Flammeovirga yaeyamensis: one gene and its partner. The protein of the gene in region 1 interacts with the protein of each later gene in a pairwise test. Links are inferred from orthologs where the notes say so. Each region holds a gene or a part of one and is shown in the gene's direction. Other genes may lie near its edges. The genes, in order: KMW28_RS18585 and KMW28_RS26505.

Region 1 (9,030 bases):
ACGAGAGGTTATGGTCCAGAGGAATTTAGACTGAAATACGGTTATAATGGAGATTTTATCATTAAGGTGCATTATTTCGGGAACAATAAGCAGTCTCTATTTGGTCCTGTGAGCTTAAGGACATTGGTTTATTCTAATTATGCATCAGAAGGTGAGGACAAGCAGGAGCTTAACTTACAACTTCAAGGAGTAGGAAAACAGGTGTATGAAGTAGGTACGGTGAATTATAAATCATCAAATTAATGAGAAATACTCAACCCAATCCCATTTAATTTCGTTAACTTAAACAATGGAGAATGAATACTTCTTCAGAACTTCGTTCTCCATTTATTTTTAAAAATGTCAAATTAATTAAGCCATGAGCAAAAAAGACCCACACAATCCATTTGAGGACATCTTAAATGATTTTGTGTTTCCAAGAATGAACGACGACGCACAAAAGGAAAAAGTAAAAAATACGATCAAAAATGTATTTGATGCTGTTCAAGGTGCAATGGATGATGTAAAGCAAAAAACTGATTTTGTAGATGTCAACGTCGATGAAGTAAAAGATGAGGATGGAACAGAAAACATCCATGTCGAAATCAAAAAGAAGAAAAAAGAGAAAACAGAAACAGCATCTGATGAGGTAGCATTGTTGAAAGACCAAATCAAGATTCTGAAATCTCAACTAAAAGATAAAGATGATATCATCGAGCTTTTAAAAGACAAAGTCGAAAAGCTTAAGAAAAAGAAGAAATAACAATTGTTCGTTATCCAAATAGGGCATACTTTTTAGGAAGTGTGCTCTTTTTTTATGTTCAATCTGCGTTCATCATTAGCGTCATGCGTTCATCAAATAATGGTGTGATGTCGGAAAGGATTGTTGGATTATTGTATCATAATCATTGTGAAAATAAAAACGAAATCCAACCATGAAAAAGAAAATCAGAATCATCCTTAGAATAGTCGCACTTTTTGTAGCAGCTGAAATTGTATCATCAGGAGTAGTATTTGGACAAACTTTCAATTCTATCAAACCCGAAACTAAAAATACTATCGATAGCATTTTTAACGCAAAAATTGAAGCAAAGAAAACTGTAGGAGTAAGTATTGCTATTGTTGACAACGAAAAAGTAGTTTATTCCAATGGGTATGGCTATTCGAACAAAGAAGAAGAAATAAAAGCCAGCGATCAAAGTATTTACAGAGTCGGTTCAATAACAAAATCATTTACTGCGTTATCACTTCTAAAACTTCAAGAGGAACAGAAGTTATCTTTAGATGATCCTATTCAAAAGTATATTCCTGAACTAACAATAAAATCAGATTTTGATACAGATAACAACATTTACATCAAAGATATTCTAACACATACATCGGGACTTCCTAATGATATTCTAAATGGAATGTTTACAGAAGAATTACCAAAAAATGAATGGATAATAGATGCTTTGAATAAACAAAAGATGGCATCGCCTAGAAATTATTTTACTTCTTATTCTAATGTCGGCTACATGTTATTGGGGGAACTTATCGAAAGAGAAAGCGGCATGAATTATTCAGAATACATCAATAAAGAGATCTTTCAATCTTTAGGTATGAAAAATTCTACTGTGAATAAAAACATTCCGGTGAGTTACTTGAAGAATGAACAAATTCAAGAAAGTAGTGTCATTCCAAGTATCGGAGGGATTAATTCTAATGTTTTAGATATGAGTAAATTCATGATGATGATGATCAACAAAGGGAAGTCATCATCGGGAAAACTGATGCATAAAACGAGTATCAATGAAATGGAAAAGGAGAGATTTACTAAGACCAAACTACTTGATGATTGGGAGGGTACTGCTTATGCTTTAACTGTTCAAGAAGTAACAGTCAACAATAAAAAGAACTCAACGAAAGAAGTTAAAATGTATGGTCATGGAGGAGATACACCTTCTTTTCATGCAGACTATAAATATATTCCTGAACTAAAAGTAGGAGTGGTAGTCATGTCGAATACAGATGCAGGTTATGTGAGTGCTCGATCGGTATTACTAGATTATTTGAACACCGAAAAAGAATTGAAAGCTAAACTAAGTGTCGTAAATAGAGCACAATTTCAAGAGGCAAAAACAGAAATACCTTCTCCGAAAGAAATTTTAGGAACATATACTATCGGAACATACAAAGTTGATGTGGATAGTATTGACAGATTTCATCTAAAAATAGGAAGCTTTACTGCAGATTTTGAAAAACAAAACGACTCCCTTTTTTACTTTATCCCTCAGTTAAATCAGAAATATAGATTTGTAAAGGTAGGCAACGAGATTTTAGTAAAATCAGTAAGTGTTCATACAGGAAGAGAAGGATATGTTGGAAATAAGTTTGATAATAAGCAAATTACAGATTCTTGGAAAAACCGATTAGGTAAGTACGAAGCCATCAATGCCATCTCTTGTGGAGAAGCAAAAACTTTCAATTTTTCGACAGCCAAACTAGAACTTAAAGAAACAGATGGGGTACTTCAAGCTTTTCTTCAATCGAAAACGAATGACAGTCTGCCACAGCCATTTTTTAAAATAGTAGATGATTCTACTGCTCAAGAAGCAGGAATAGGGAGAAATACTGGAACTTATTTGATGGTGTTAGACAACGGAAACTTATATTATAATGGATTCGAATTCAAAAGAATTAAATCTGCTCTTTAATGCAAGGAGAGAGTTTTGGATAACAAATACGATAGGTTGGGTAATACTTTATGCTATCAATGTTACTTTCCAAACACAATACTTCACATGCAATTTTGAAGCAATATTTTATTCAATAGTTATCGCAGGAACAGGCTTTATGATAAGTCTGTTCTTGAGGTATTTTTATTCAAAAATTATTATTCAAAATACACCTATTCTCATCACAATATTAAAAGGTATAGCAGTGTTGATGATAATATCTTTCTTAAAGACTATTATTGATCTATGTTTTTTTATTGTTTTTGAGTTTGAAGAGTTGAATTATCTCGAAGGTGAATTTGAAGTCTTACCTTATATGTTTAGTATGTTGATGGTGCTTTCAATTTGGTCACTGATTTATTTTAACTATAAATATTTTGAGAATCAGAAAAAGATAGAAACAGATAAATTAAAACTATCTCTAGAGTTGAAGCAGTTAGAACTTTCTAATTTAAAAGATCAATTAAGTCCTCATTTCCTTTTTAATGCCATCAATAATATTCGCTCTTTGATATTGATTGATGCAGAATCAGCAAGAGAATCTTTAGTACATGTTTCTGAACTATTGAGGTACATATTAAATTATCAGAACAAAACACTAGTTCATTTGGAGGAAGAAATTGAGATTGTGAAAAGCTATATTCAACTCAATCAACTTCACTTTGGAGATAAAGTGGAGTTTATTTTAAAAGTGAACGATCGTTTATTGGATATTGAAATTCCCCCTTTGTCCATTCAATTATTATTGGAAAATGCGATAAAACATGGAGATATAAATAAAGGCAGCAGTATCGAAGTTCATGTTTTTGATAAAAATAATGAGGTATTTATTTATGTAAAAAATCAAGGATCATTAAGAGGATCTCCAGGAAATGGAATAGGTTTGAGGAATCTTGAACAAAGATTAATTTCGGAGTTGAATAATTCTGCCGACTTTAAGATTTTTGAAAAAGACCATTCTGTAACAGCACAAATAACTATTAAACCAAACTAATTATGAAAGCTATAATTGTAGAAGATTCTAACTTGGCTCGGTTAGAACTAAATCATCTTTTAAAAAAGCACAAGGAAATTGAAATTGTAGGAGAAGCAGAAACAGGAGAAGAAGCAATTCAGCTAATTGGAGAATTGAATCCAGAACTTATTTTTTTGGATATTCACCTTCCGGATATGGATGGCTTTAGAATATTGAATAGTTTAAATCAGATTCCAAATATTATATTTACGACTGCTTATGATCAATATGCTATTAAATCATTTGATTACAGTACGATTGATTATTTGTTGAAGCCAATTACTCAGCAAAGGTTAGATGTTGCATTACAGAAGTTAAATCATGATGTAGAGGAAGCCCCTCAACTAGGAATGGATAATTCAATTTTTATCAAAGATTCTGACGACTGTTATCTAGCAAAACTGAGTAAGATATCACTTTTTGAAACAGAAGGAAACTACACTAAAGTTTTTTTTGACGATAAATCTCCTTTGCTTCATAAGTCATTAAACCAAATCGAAAGTCGTCTAGATCCTTCTTTTTTCTTCAGGGTTAACCGGCAACAACTCATCAATGTTAATCAGATAAAAGATATTGATACTTGGTTCAAAGGAAAACTGAAGCTCACTCTTAGTTGTGGTAATGAAGTGGAAGTAAGTGAGCGACAAAGTGTAGCCTTCAAAAGATTGCTAAGTATTTAAAAATTAAAGAATAATAATGCTAAAATTAAAAAGACTCCATCATATCGCTATCATCTGTGATGATTACCAACGTTCTAAAAAGTTTTACACTGAAGTGATGGGTTTTGAGGTGATTCAGGAAGTCTATCGTGAAGCACGAGATTCTTGGAAACTAGATTTAGCATTTCAAGGAGAGTATTTGATAGAACTTTTCAGCTTCCCAAACACCCCTGAACGACCGTCTTACCCAGAGGCTCGAGGTTTACGACATTTATGCTTTGCAGTAGAGAATATCGAAGAAGTTATTCAACAATTAAATGACAAAGGTGTGGAAACAGGAGAAATTATGATTGATCCACATACCAACAAACGATTCGTATTTTTTGAAGATCCAGATCAATTGCCATTAGAATTATATGAATTATAATTTGGATGCGATTTGTTTTCTTAGGTTTTTTCATCAGAAAATTTCTAAATTCTACTACCTAGCCCCAAAAAATAATTTGATAAAAATCGCTTTAAACTATTCAAAAAACCACTTTCTGAAAATTATTTGAAAAAATATCACTTTTCTTAAAATATAATCTTCCCTTAATCGACTTAATAGGTAGATACAATATTTATGACAGGGAAAAAACAAAATATCGAAGACACATACCATGAGGAACAAGGCCGTTTGACGAATTACATCAAAGGGAAAATTGGTTCAATGGAAGATGCAGAAGACATCGCACAAGATGTGTTTTTGAGTTTTGTCGGAGGATTTGATGAGATCTCAGATTTGCGCAAATCAATCTCTTGGCTCTATACTGTCGCAAAAAATAAGATTGTTGATTACCGTAGAAAAAAGAAACCACTTTCTATCGAAGATCAAAAAGTAAATGATGATGATGAAGGTTTAAACCTTATGGACTTACTTCCCTCATTGGAAACTATGCCCGATGAACAGTTAATGAAAGATATGATCTGGGAAGAAATTCAATTGAGGTTAGAGGAATTGCCCAAAGAACAGAGGGAGGTCTTCGAGTGGCATGAATTAGAAGGCTACAGTTTTAAACAAATCTCTGATTTTACAGGACTCACGGTCAACACCCTTATAAGCAGAAAAAGATATGCGGTATTGTATCTAAGAGAGCAATTGGAAAGTCTCTTCAAACTGATGAAAGACTAATTGCTGAAAATTATGGTACAACAAGTCATCGATTAGATGATGAATAAAGAATAAGAAATCATGGAAAAGTTTTCAAAGAAAAAATTCATAGCGAAGAAAATAGTTTTTGGAGCAGTAGCTATCACAGCCATCACATTTATATTTATGCAATTGTGGAACTGGCTGATGCCTGTAATATTCGGGTTAACTACGATCTCTTTCCTTCAATCCTTAGGTTTATTGGCCATGTCAAAAATCTTGTTTGGAAGAGGTGGTCGACCACCATTTAAAAATAGAAGAGCCATGATGCACAGAGAGAAGTTCATGAAGGACTTTAAAATGAGATCATCAGAAGTACATCATCAAGAAGAAAATAAAGAAGATTAAACTTTCATATACCTAACAAACAAAAAAGAATGGCATTCATTAAACGAAACTACGGCTGGATTATCGTGACAATCCTTACTGCATTACCTCTTATCGTTTTAACGAAAATGATACAAGTGGATTGGAGCGATGGCTTTACTCTATCGCTAGTAGAAAGCATGGGTAAAGGAGATCGAACCACATTGGATATGTTGTATCACGTTACTGGTGAATTTGCTATCCGATGGTTAACTGCTGTTTTAACATGTACTCCGTTCTTTATCTTGTTTGGGGTAAATAATCTTTTTGTACGTCAAGCAATGGGTATTGCTGCTGCCGTTTGGAGTATCCTTCACTTTATCATTTTTATATGGATGGAAGGATTTATGGAAACCTTTACTCAAGTAAATTATGTAGCTGGTTTCATTGCTGTATTAACATTAATTCCACTGTTGTTAACATCGAATAGAAAATCGATGAAACGTTTAAAAAAGAAGTGGAAGAAACTTCAGAAGTATGCCTATGTAGCTGTTATCTTAAGTTTACTACATGTGGCTCTTTTGGAAAAAACATGGATAATTTATGCTGTGGTAGTAGGGATTGGATTTATCATCAGAATCCCTGATGTAAAAGAACACATCATAGCATTCAGATTGAAAAGAAAAAAATGAACTTCATAGAAACTATACTAACATTGGTAGTTTTAGACGAAAAGACGTTTTTATAAAAAGAACAACTATCAAAAGTTGTTTACAGAATCCAGAAAAAAGGGATTAGAATAAAAAGTAAGAGCTTGCGATAATACTATCACAAGCTCTTTTTTATAGATGAAGATTCGAGCACTAAAGACTCATTTCTACAATTTCTTCTACTTTTTCTAAGGTCACATCACCTCTTTCTCCAAGACCCATCCACTTTCTTTCTTCAAAGCGTGAAGTAATGGTTTTGGCAACTTCAGAGTAATCTTCAGTATAATCAGAGATCTTAGTTTTGATGCCCATAGAATGGAAGAACTCAACAGTTCTTTCTATCGTTTTCTGTGCTTTTTCTTCTAAGCTTCCCTCTGTAATTCCCCAAACTCTTTCGCCGTACTGTGCCAACTTCTCTTTTTTATTGTTGAACATCACTCGGTATAAGTTAGGGCCAATAATCGCCAAAGTACGTGCATGGTCTATTTCAAACAATGCCGTTAACTCGTGACCAATCATGTGAGTAGCCCAATCGGTAGGCACACCTTGTTGAATCAAACCATTCAACGCCATAGTACAGCAGAACATAAAGTTACCTGCTACCGTACTGTCCGATGGATTGTGAATCACTTTAGGTCCAATTTCTACTAAAGTTTGAAGAATACCTTCAGCAAAACGATCCTGTAATGGAGCATCAGCAGGGTAAGTAAGGTATTGTTCTAACACGTGTGTGAAAGCATCTGTAATACCATTCACAATTTGACGCTCAGGAAGTGAAGCAACAACTCTAGGATCTAAAACAGAGAATTTAGGGAAACACAATGGACCTCCAAAAGCTAATTTTTCTTTTGATGATTCTCTAGTAACTACAGAACCAGAGTTCATTTCAGATCCAGTGGCTGGTAATGTAAGCACTGTACCAAAAGGAATCGCCTCTGTCACTACTTTACCCAAACGCTTTGTGATAATGTCCCAAGGGTCACCATCCGTATATGGAGTAGCTACACATAAAAACTTACAAGCATCGATAACAGATCCACCACCAACAGCTAAAATAAAGTCTACATTTTCTTTTAATGCCACTTCTCTAGCCTTCATAATTGTTTCGTAGCGAGGGTTAGGCTCAATACCACCAAAGTCAACGACGTTGTAGTCTTTTAATGCAGCAGTAACGGTTTCGTGTACACCATTTTTCTTAATGCTACCTCCACCAAATACTAATAAAATATTCTTAACACCTGCAGGAATGTGCTTGTGTACGTTTTCTAATTGATTTTCTCCAAATACCAAACGTGTTGGGTTCCACAATTCAAAGTTTTTCATGTGATCGGTTATGTATGATTTAAATAATAAGTCGAACGGATGTGATGCGTATTCTTAATTAGAATAAAGATCAACACATATTACTAAAATGACTAATATTTTGTTTTAAAATTTGATGGATTTACTACTTCATTTGACTGAATTCTATAAATTCGCACTAAATCAAAATTTTATCATGAAACAAACGATCTTTATTACAGGTGCATCTTCCGGAATTGGGAAGTCCATTGCAAAGTCAGCTTTAGAGAAAGGATACAAAGTTATAGGTACATCTAGAAACCCAGATACTATAAAAGACAAGTTGGAGGGAGTTCAGTATGTAGCTTTAGATATTGCCTCTCCAGAAAGTATTGATGCATGCTGGAACGAAATTAAAGATCAAAGAATAGATGTTTTGGTAAACAATGCAGGCCAGTCGCAAATTGGTCCTGTAGAGGAAACCAGTCTTGAAAAATTAAGATTTTTATTTGAGGTGAATTTCTTTGGTTTAATTCAATTGACAAAGAAGATTTTGCCACAAATGAGAGAAAGAAGAGCGGGTACCATTGTAAATATCGGTTCATTAAACGGTCGATTTGCTGCTCCTTATTATTCAAGTTACTGTGCAACGAAGTTTGCCCTATCCGGATATACACAATCGTTGAGAAGCGAAATGAAGGAGTTTAATGTTCACGTTGCATTAGTTGAGCCTAATCATATTGCATCGAATATTGTTCCCGACTTTAACTGTTCTGAGGAGTCTGAGTACTTCCCATATGCAGATAATATTCGACAAAGTGTAAAATCGAGTATGTCGAAAGCAGAGTCAGCTACCGTAATTTCAAATACAGTCATGAATGTGATATTGAAGAAAGCACCTTCTCCAATTTATGTGTCAGGAGGTAATGCAGGATTGTTGGCCTTTGCAAAAAGATTTTTACCTGATAAAGTAGCAGAGAAAATGGTCCGTAATACCTACGGTTTAAAATAAAATTGAAAGGTGCTTAATTAAGCACCTTTTTTTATAGTCTAACTTTTGTAATACTTTTTACTTGTTCGATTAAGTGTTAAAACAACATAATGAAACAGCGTTACTTTAATAACTTTTATTAACTAAATTGTAAATAACAATTTAACGAAATGTAAATTTTTG
Region 2 (9,194 bases), on another replicon or contig:
GATAAATTCTGCCCAAATTCTTCGAAAAGATCATTTGATAATGCCTCCTGAGATTCAGCTACCTCCTTTACTCCTTTTATTGATTCCCCTGTTTTTTTATTCCATTCATTTACGAACCATCTTGTAGAAATATAGTCCTCATTAATGCCCTCTTTATAAGGCTGACAGTACAATAAACCATCTTTAGGAATGTCTTTTCCAGATGTTCTCAATTGTCCATTTTCTACAAAACCAGAACCATAACCGGTACCTAAAGTAATACCGATTACCTTATCAGTCTCCCAATTTTGTTGATAGACAGCACCTAAAATAAAGGCATCAGCATCATTAAGGAAGACTACATTTTCTGCAGAAGGAAGATGTTGATAAAGTTTTTCATAGACAGCTAACTTAATGTTATATCCGTAAATAGAATCGTATTTACCGACATTTTCCATTAAGCAGATCCCCTTGTTGTAATCAAATGGACCGGGCATGGCAATACTTACCCCAGAGATTTTAATATCATTACATTTTTCTAAGGAAGAGGCTAAAGCGTTTAACCAAGTAGCTAATATTTCATCAGCAGTTCCTTGACTATTCACCGTTGAATGAAATATTGTATTTTCTACAATAGATTTTTGTTCCACATTAACGACTGAAGACGTAATGTGACTCCCGCCGATATCAGCAGTAAGTATATAGGTTGTTTCGTTGTTAGCGTCTAGTCTCATTTAATAAGTAATTTCAGTTCATTTAATGTAAGTGCTGTGGTAGTTATCGGTTAATCTCGATCTGATAGGTAAAACGATCTCCTCGATAATACCCATGATTAATTTCCATCACTCTACCTCCTGGATCAGCCACTGCTCTTTTTCTAAATAAAACTGGCGATCCTTCTTCTACTTTTAAATCTAGGGCCAATTGTTTGTCTGCCAACATAGCCAATAATTCTTCTGAAGATTTTGTAAGGATAATATTCGATCTTTCCTCTATAATATCATACAAAGGTTTCTCGAATGATTCGTTCTCGTCAAAATCAATTTTTGGATGAAACCATGAAACAAAGTGCACAAATGGCATGTCCTTGTCGCCTCTAATTCTTTCCAATTTCATGATTTCCTTTCCTTCTTCTATTGAAAGTAATAAAGCCAATTCTTCCGTTGCTTTCACTTTGGTTAATTGGACTTTATAGTTTTTAAAAGGAATTCCTTTATTATTCATTTCTTGAGTGAAACTATGCCACTCAGATAACTTCGTTTGAATTTTCTTTTCAGCTACAGTTGTTCCTACTCCCTTCTTTCTTATCAATAATCCTTCTGTCACCAACGTATTGATGGCCTGTCTCACAGTATTTCTAGAAACACCAAGACGATTACTGATATCTACTTCTTTAGGAAATAGTTTTCCATTGTCATACTCTCCTGTATCGATTAAATCTCTCAATACATTTTCTATTTGCTTATGAAGTGGTAATGCTGAGTTATGGTTTATTGTAATGTTCATATATTATGTTTATATGTTTGAACATAACAAATGTGCTCATTTATTATTGTATTATCAACACTCATAACAAAGTTTTTATTTAGGTTAACCTTTGTTAGCTAATTTTTTATTTTTCAATAGAGAAATAAATAACTGTCCCATCCTCTTCATTAGAAGTCACATTAATTTTCCCACCTTTCATGCTAATAAGCTTGTGTATTAGAGACAAATCTTTCTTGATTTTTTTATCGTTTTTCTGATTTAAGATTTTACTTATAAAAGGATCAAAAATATTTTTTAGATGATCTTTTTCAATGGTCAATTTTTTTACCTTCAACTCAAATTCATAGTTGAAGTAGTTTTCAAGAATCGTTAAATCAAAATCAAGTACTTTTTTGTTGGAGTAACCAATAAAGAAGCTAACCAATTGATGAAAAATTTCTATTATATTTTTCTGATCAATTACCAGATGTTCTAGATCAGAATGAATATTAATGGTATATATGTTAGAATATTGGGATAAGAAATCGTTAAAGTCCCTAGTTAAATCTTTGAGGCAATAGATTTCAAGGTTCTCTTTTCTTTTTACAATTTCATCGTACTTTTCAAAATCCCTCATTAAGTCTTGCAGGATATCAATTTCTCTCGATATTCTTTTTAAGTAGCTTTCTATCTGTGGGTCGGGTTGTTTTAAAAGAGCTAAGTTGATAATACTATTCATACTAAGAACAGGTCCATTCATATTCTGAGTAGAAATCTGAATGAAGTCTTTTAAGTGTTCTGAATATTTAGTCAGTTCCTGATTATTTTTTTCTATCTGAAGTGTTCTTTTCCTTAATTCTAAAAGTCGGACTACTTGATGTGTTAATATCTTCAGACTTTCTTTTTGATAATCGTTGAGTTCTTTGGGTTGATCATCAATTACACATAATGTACCCAATGCATTTCCTTCTTCGGTAACTAAAGGGATTCCAGCATAAAAAGTAACATGAGGGGCTCCTGTAACTAGAGGATTGTCGGCAAACCTTTCGTCTAATCGAGCATCGCTTACTTCCAACATTTTATCGGGTTCTAAGATCGCATGACCACAAAATGAAACATCTCTTGGTGTTTCAGCGGCATCAATACCAAATTTAGATTTAAACCACTGTCGTTCTCGATCTACAAGACTAACCACTGATATTTTTGTTTGACATATTTGTGCAGCCATTTGAGTGATATAATCAAAATCAATATCATTTAGAGTATCCAAAACATTGTAGGAATACAAATCTTTAATTCTTTGAAACTCGTTCTCTGGCTTTTTTGGTGTCTTCATTTAAACAAATAATATCAATACAAATAAAAATATAAAAAAAAGACTTCTACACCGAAGTATAAAAGCCTTTTTATTTAAATTCTTTAAATATTACCAATCAGAATCAAAATCATCAAAACCACCCCAATCACTATCACTATCTCCACCGAAATCGAACCAGCTTCCTGAATCTTCCGTACTTTCAAAACCAGTATCGTTTGATTCAAAATCGTCTGATGAGTAATCTTCACTTTCAGTTTCAAGGTCGTGATAATCTGTCTCCACCTCATCATTAAAATAATCCGAAGAAGTATCGACTTCATCGAAGAAACCTAATTCTTCTCCCATGTCCGATTCCAAGTGAGTTTCATACATGGTAATATTATTTGTATGACTCATATTCGACCATAACATGCTGTAGAAAAGGAAATCCGAGAAACCATAATAACCATAATGAACTCCATATTGTCCGAAGGATTGATCGTATCGAATATCTGATTCTTCTTGTACCTTATTTTTAGGTACAACCACCTTCGTTTTTGTTTTGGTAATGACATCATCTACTTTCATCAATTTGATGATAGCCATTTTAATTTCGTTCAAAAACTGCTCAAATTCATATTGTTTGGATGCCTTAAACTTATTATAAGCTTCTTGATCTTTGAAAATATCAGACATTTCTGATTCTACAGCCGTACGATCTTTATCCGATTTTTTAAACTGATTTAATAAACCGGTCACCTTCATTTCAATAGGATACTCTCCTACTTTGTGGGTACGGTTAATATCAATTTCTAATAAATATTTAAAAGTAGTATCGTCATGTTCCATTACCATCACCAGCTTCTCGTAGTGTGTTGACATGGAATGATCAATTTCTAAATCGTATTTATCAAAAGCTTCTTTAAGATCGCCTTCCTTACCGTATTTATCTAAATAAAAATCGATACCATCGTGTGATAATCGAACAATATTATCAATACCTAAATGAATCAGTACATCATTTAATTGTTGTAGGATAGAAACCGCCGTAAATGTTTCTTTTTCTACTTGATCAGAAACATTTCCTAAGGTCAAATAATAAAATACTCTTTTGAATGCTTTTGTTGGTTTAACTTTCTCAATATGCGTCAATTGAGATGGGTCAATGGATATAGTTCCTTCGAAATACATATATAATTTATGTTTAAACTAGGTCAAAGTTCCAATTTAAACATCAAATTACTATTTAATTTAATAAAATAAAAAAGCAGTATAAAATTGAAAAATATCAATGGTTTAGATCTATTATTATTAATTTATCAATTAAATATTAAATTCTTTGATAATATCGCCGTATATTGTGAGAATTAATTCCAAACCACAAAGCGATTGTGGGATAACTAACAATAACTTATAAAGAAGATGATACTTTCCACAGAGAAGAAGAACAATGTGCTAAAAGATTTGGCGATGTTGATTGAAGATCATGCTTCATCGATTATCGAGGCCAACAAGTTGGATTTAGAAAAGGCAGGAGACCTTGACCCCACTTTGGTGGATCGTCTAAAAGTGGATGACAAAAAAGTGAAGGGTATGGTAGGTTCTGTAGCTGAAGTTTTAGGTTTGGAAGACCCCGAGGGGAAAGTATTAAGTGCTTACGAACACCCCAATGGGATGACTGTAGAAAATCGTGTGGTTCCTTTTGGTCGTATTCTTATTATTTACGAATCGCGTCCTGATGTAACTATCGAGGCTGCAGTAAGTGCTTTTAAATCTGGAAACAAGATCCTATTAAAAGGTGGCAAAGAAGCTAGAAATTCGAATCTGGTTTTAGTCGACCTTTGGAAAAAAGCATTAAAATCTAATGATGTCAGCGAAGACTATGTGGAGTATTTAGACATAGATCGTGCTGCTACACAAAAAATGCTTTCGGAAAATACATATCAATTGGACTTAATTATCCCGAGAGGTGGTGAAGGTCTGATTAATTATATCAAACAAACGACGAACGTTCCTTTGATGATTAGTGGACGTGGAAATAACTTTATCTATATCCATAAGGATGTAGATTTTGATATGGCCATCGATATTGTCTTAAATGGTAAAAGTCGTTTGAGTGTTTGTAACGCGATCGACAAAGTATTGTTCGATCAAGAGATTCCTCAATTAGCTGATAAAGTAGCTCAATTGGCTCAAAAAGCAACCGATTTTGGTTTAGAAGTTTTAGGTGATGATCAAGTAACTACTTTCACTTCCTTAGCTCAAAAAGCCGATGTAGATGCATTAATGCCAGAGGAATTTTTATCAGAGAAAATCTTATTTACCGTAACTCCTGATAAAGTATCGGCAGTAAACACTATCAACAAGTATTCTGGAGGACATTCTGCTGTGATTATCACAAATGATAAAGAAGTGGCCACTGCTTACCAGTATGAAGTAGATTGTGCAGCAGTTTATCACAATGCCTCATCGAGGTTTACAGATGGTGGACAGTTTGGCTTTGGTGCTGAGATTGCCATTAGTACACAAAAGTTACACTTTAGAGGACCTGTTGGATTGGCTCAGCTCGTATCTAACAAATGGTTTATTTCGGGTAACGGACAAACACGTAATTAAAATGAAGCCAAGAATTGTAGTGAAAATTGGCACCTCCACTTTAACGGCAGGTACCAAACTAATTTCACGAGGTAAAATAGAAAATATTGGTCGACAAATTCTTGCTTTAAGAGATCGATACGATATCATTTTGGTTTCTTCGGGAGCTGTTGCAACTGCTAAACAGTTCATCAATATTAATGGGTTAAAAAACAATATGGTGCACTCTAAGCAGGCACTATCAGCCATTGGTCAGCCTAAACTTTTACAGATCTATGCTGAATGTTTTGGCGATTTTGATCTAAAAGTGGCTCAATGTTTAATGACCTATAAAGATTTTGATAACGAAGAATCAAGAAAAAATACAAGAAATACAGTAGATGAGTTATTGAATCACGGTTTCATTCCCATTTTTAATGAAAATGATACAGTGGCAGTAGAAGAATTGATCTTAGGTGATAATGATAAATTATCTGCCTTGGTGGCTTCTTTGGTGGATGCTAACCTGCTCATCATCGCATCGGATATTGAAGGGTTGTTTACTAAAAACCCCAATTTACATGATGATGCTGAACTGATTCCAGTAGTGAATGACCTATCGAATATTGATCAGTATATCGAAGAAAGGGAAAATGGTTTAGGTACTGGAGGAATGACTTCCAAAATTAGTGCGGCCAAAATCTGCTTCGAAAAAGGAATTGAAGTGTATCTAGTGAATGGTGCTCGATCAAACTTTATCGAAAGAAGTTTAAAAGAAGAAATACGATTTACGAGGTTCTCGCCTCAATAAAATATAAGAAAGGACGTTGCATAGCGACGTCCTTTCATCTTTATAATACTAAAACTATTTAATAACTCGTACAAATACAAGGAGCAATACTCCTCGATTTATCTTTAATTACTGACATTAATTATACAACCTCAAGAACTCTATTTTATACATCAAACAATCTGAGAGTTCTTGATTATCAAAACAAAATCTAATACCCTAGTAAGTAGGCAAAAATCAAAGGGGCTACAATAGTAGCATCTGACTCTACAATATACTTCGGTGTATCAGCGTCCAATTTTCCCCATGTGATTTTCTCGTTAGGGACTGCTCCTGAATACGAACCATAACTAGTTGTTGAATCTGAAATCTGACAGAAATAACTCCAAAACGGTGTTTCTGGTCTTTCTAAATCCTGATACAACATTGGTACTACACAAATTGGAAAATCACCTGCAATGCCTCCACCTATTTGGAAAAACCCGATGCCATTTCCTTGTGTATTTTCTGTATACCAATCTGCCAACCAAGTCATGTATTCTATACCTGATTTCATAGTAGAAGGTAGTAATTTTCCTTTGATACAGTAAGAAGCAAAGATGTTCCCCATAGTCGAATCTTCCCATCCTGGGACAACAATAGGTAAGTTCTTTTCGGCTGCAGCCAACAACCAACTGTTCTTAGGATCAATTTCATAATATTGTTCCAACTCCCCAGATAGCAACATTTTATACATGTACTCATGTGGGAAATATCTTTCTCCGTTTTCTTCTGCTATTTTCCAGATTTTATAGATATGATCTTGTAATCTTCTAAAAGCTTCCTCTTCTGGAATACAAGTATCCGTTACTCTGTTTAGACCACTATCCAACAATTCTCTTTCTTGTTGAGGTGTTAGATCTCTATATTCTGGTATTCTTTTGTAGAATGAATGTGCTACCAAGTTCATCACATCTTCTTCCAAGTTGGCCCCTGTACAAGAGATAATCTGAATTTTATCTTGTCGAATCATTTCGGCTAATGATTTCCCCAATTCTGCAGTACTCATAGCTCCTGCAAGCGTAACCATCATTTTATTCCCTGCTACTAATTGTGCTTCATAACCTTTAGCAGCATCCACTAAGCTAGCAGCATTGAAGTGTTTAAAGTGCTCTAGCATATATTGAGAGATAGCTCCTTTATTTTCCATAGTATTTATATGATAATAATTTGTAGTACAATTTTGAAACTAAGAATCCGGGTCCGTGCAAACCTTCGATAGGTGCAAATTCAACTATATCAAACCCAACCACATTCTTTTTTGTAAAAACTTTTTTGAGATAAATGATTAATGTGTTCCAATCAAAACCACCTGGCTCTGGTGTGCCTGTTGCTGGCATTATTCCTGGATCAAATGCGTCCAAATCAATAGTGAGATATACATCGTCAGTCATCTGATCAATTGACTTATCCATCCAATCGTAATTACCATAAATATCTTCTGCGAAGTAACACTTATCAAAATTCATATGTTCTTTCTCAGATACATCCATACTTCTAATGCCCACCTGAATTAAATTGGTCGATTTAGAAGCACGATACAAAGCGCAAGCATGGTTAAATTCCGAACCTAGATAACTTGGTCGTAGATCGGCGTGTGCATCAATTTGAAGTACAGTAAGGTTTTCGTATTTCTCTTTGAAAGCATCAATTACTCCGATACTTATGGAATGTTCCCCTCCAAAAAAAGTGAGATATTTTCCTGAATCAAGTAGATCTTTTGTCTTCTTATACACAGCTTGATACACTTTTTCAGGACTTGAATTTTCATCAATTTCAGGAAGAACATATACTCCTTTTTTATAGACTTCAGAATCTGTTTCGATATCATAAAGTTCCATGTTTTCAGAAGCTTCTATGAAAGTAGCTAAACCTTTGTCCGCCCCTTTTCCCCAAGTGCTTGTTCCATCGTATGGGATAGGCTGAAGTAAAATATTTGCATTACTGTAAGCAGAATACTTTTCTTCTAAACCTGCGAAAATGTATGGATTACTCATTGTATCCTAAAATTTTAAACATTTCACTAACCGATTGCTCTTCACGATACACCGTATCTATGATATTCCCTTTTTCATCTCTATCAATGATTACATGTTTTGGAGCTGGAATCAGACAATGCTTTATTCCACCATATCCACTTACAGAATCTTGATAAGCACCTGTATGGAAGAACCCTAAATACAATGGTTCTTTGTCTTTGGTTTTATCAAATTTTGGTAATAAAACCTCTTGGTTTAAATCATCTGAATTGTAATAATCCGAATGATCGCAACTGATTCCTCCAATATTCACTCTACCATATTCATGGTCCCATTTGTTTACCGGTAACAAGATGAATTTTTCCTGAATTGACCATGCATCTGGAATGGTATTCATTAAACTGTTATCGATGATGTACCATGTTTCTGTATCGTTTTGTTCTTTCTTATCTAATACTTCGAAAATGATGGCACCTGCTTCTCCTACTGTGTATTTACCATATTCTGTAAATAAATGAGGTTCGGGAATTTTACTTTCAGCACAAGCTGATTTGATTGTTGATACAATCTCATTGATCATGTACTCATAGTTGTATTCAAATCCCAAGTTGTTTCTAATTGGAAATCCACCTCCCATGTTCAAAGAATCTAGAGATTCGCATTCTTTCTTCAAGTCGATGTAAAGAGATAATGCTCTTCTAAATTCTCCCCAGTAATAAGGCGTATCTTTTATTCCAGAATCCACAAAGAAATGGAACATCTTAAATTCAACTTTAGGGTTGTCATGAATATAAGTTCTGTAAAATTCCAATATATCCTTTTGAGGGATGCCTAATCTCGAAGTATAATAAGCCGATTGTGCTTCTTCGTTAATGGACATTCTCACCCCAATCTTTACCACATGCTTTGTTTTAATTCTTGCTAAACGATGGTACTCGTTAATACTATCTAGAATGATCACAGAGTTGTGGAAACCCGCTTTTTGTAAATCGACAATCTTTCTTAGATAATCCTCTGTTTTATATCCGTTATGAATGATTTTGATATCTGTAGTGATTTTACCTTTTTC

The links.
Region 2: the proteins of KMW28_RS18585 (region 1) and KMW28_RS26505 interact in binary tests that used the Escherichia coli proteins (3 or more experiments, as listed by UniProt). The link is inferred for Flammeovirga yaeyamensis from one-to-one orthologs.

Annotation. Positions count from the first base shown.
Region 1 is NZ_CP076132.1:4,656,799-4,665,828, reverse strand. What follows is about bases 2,730-5,541. They hold KMW28_RS18585 (LytR/AlgR family response regulator transcription factor), read left to right. Parts: upstream 2,730-3,692; coding sequence 3,693-4,391; downstream 4,392-5,541. Other genes in these bases: KMW28_RS18575 (RNA polymerase sigma factor), read left to right, coding at 4,993-5,541; gloA2 (SMU1112c/YaeR family gloxylase I-like metalloprotein), read left to right, coding at 4,408-4,797; KMW28_RS18590 (sensor histidine kinase), read left to right, coding at 2,730-3,690. Also shown: KMW28_RS18605 (VIT domain-containing protein), read left to right, coding at 1-243; KMW28_RS18600 (hypothetical protein), read left to right, coding at 359-742; KMW28_RS18595 (serine hydrolase domain-containing protein), read left to right, coding at 915-2,675; more of KMW28_RS18590, read left to right, coding at 2,638-2,729; KMW28_RS18570 (hypothetical protein), read left to right, coding at 5,602-5,907; KMW28_RS18565 (ferric reductase-like transmembrane domain-containing protein), read left to right, coding at 5,937-6,557; KMW28_RS18560 (iron-containing alcohol dehydrogenase), read right to left, coding at 6,729-7,898; KMW28_RS18555 (SDR family oxidoreductase), read left to right, coding at 8,074-8,868. UniProt on the Escherichia coli protein: Member of the two-component regulatory system BtsS/BtsR, which is part of a nutrient-sensing regulatory network composed of BtsS/BtsR, the low-affinity pyruvate signaling system YpdA/YpdB and their respective target proteins, BtsT and YhjX.
Region 2 is NZ_CP076133.1:1,687,170-1,696,363, forward strand. Bases 3,287-6,262 are described here. They hold KMW28_RS26505 (glutamate-5-semialdehyde dehydrogenase), read left to right. Parts: upstream 3,287-4,165; coding sequence 4,166-5,359; downstream 5,360-6,262. Other genes in these bases: KMW28_RS26500 (hypothetical protein), read right to left, coding at 3,287-3,934; proB (glutamate 5-kinase), read left to right, coding at 5,361-6,128. Also shown: KMW28_RS26485 (ROK family protein), read right to left, coding at 1-713; KMW28_RS26490 (GntR family transcriptional regulator), read right to left, coding at 757-1,485; KMW28_RS26495 (GAF domain-containing sensor histidine kinase), read right to left, coding at 1,592-2,782; more of KMW28_RS26500, read right to left, coding at 2,873-3,286; KMW28_RS26515 (deoxyhypusine synthase family protein), read right to left, coding at 6,319-7,296; speB (agmatinase), read right to left, coding at 7,286-8,143; KMW28_RS26525 (type III PLP-dependent enzyme domain-containing protein), read right to left, coding at 8,136-9,194. UniProt on the Escherichia coli protein: Catalyzes the NADPH-dependent reduction of L-glutamate 5-phosphate into L-glutamate 5-semialdehyde and phosphate. The product spontaneously undergoes cyclization to form 1-pyrroline-5-carboxylate.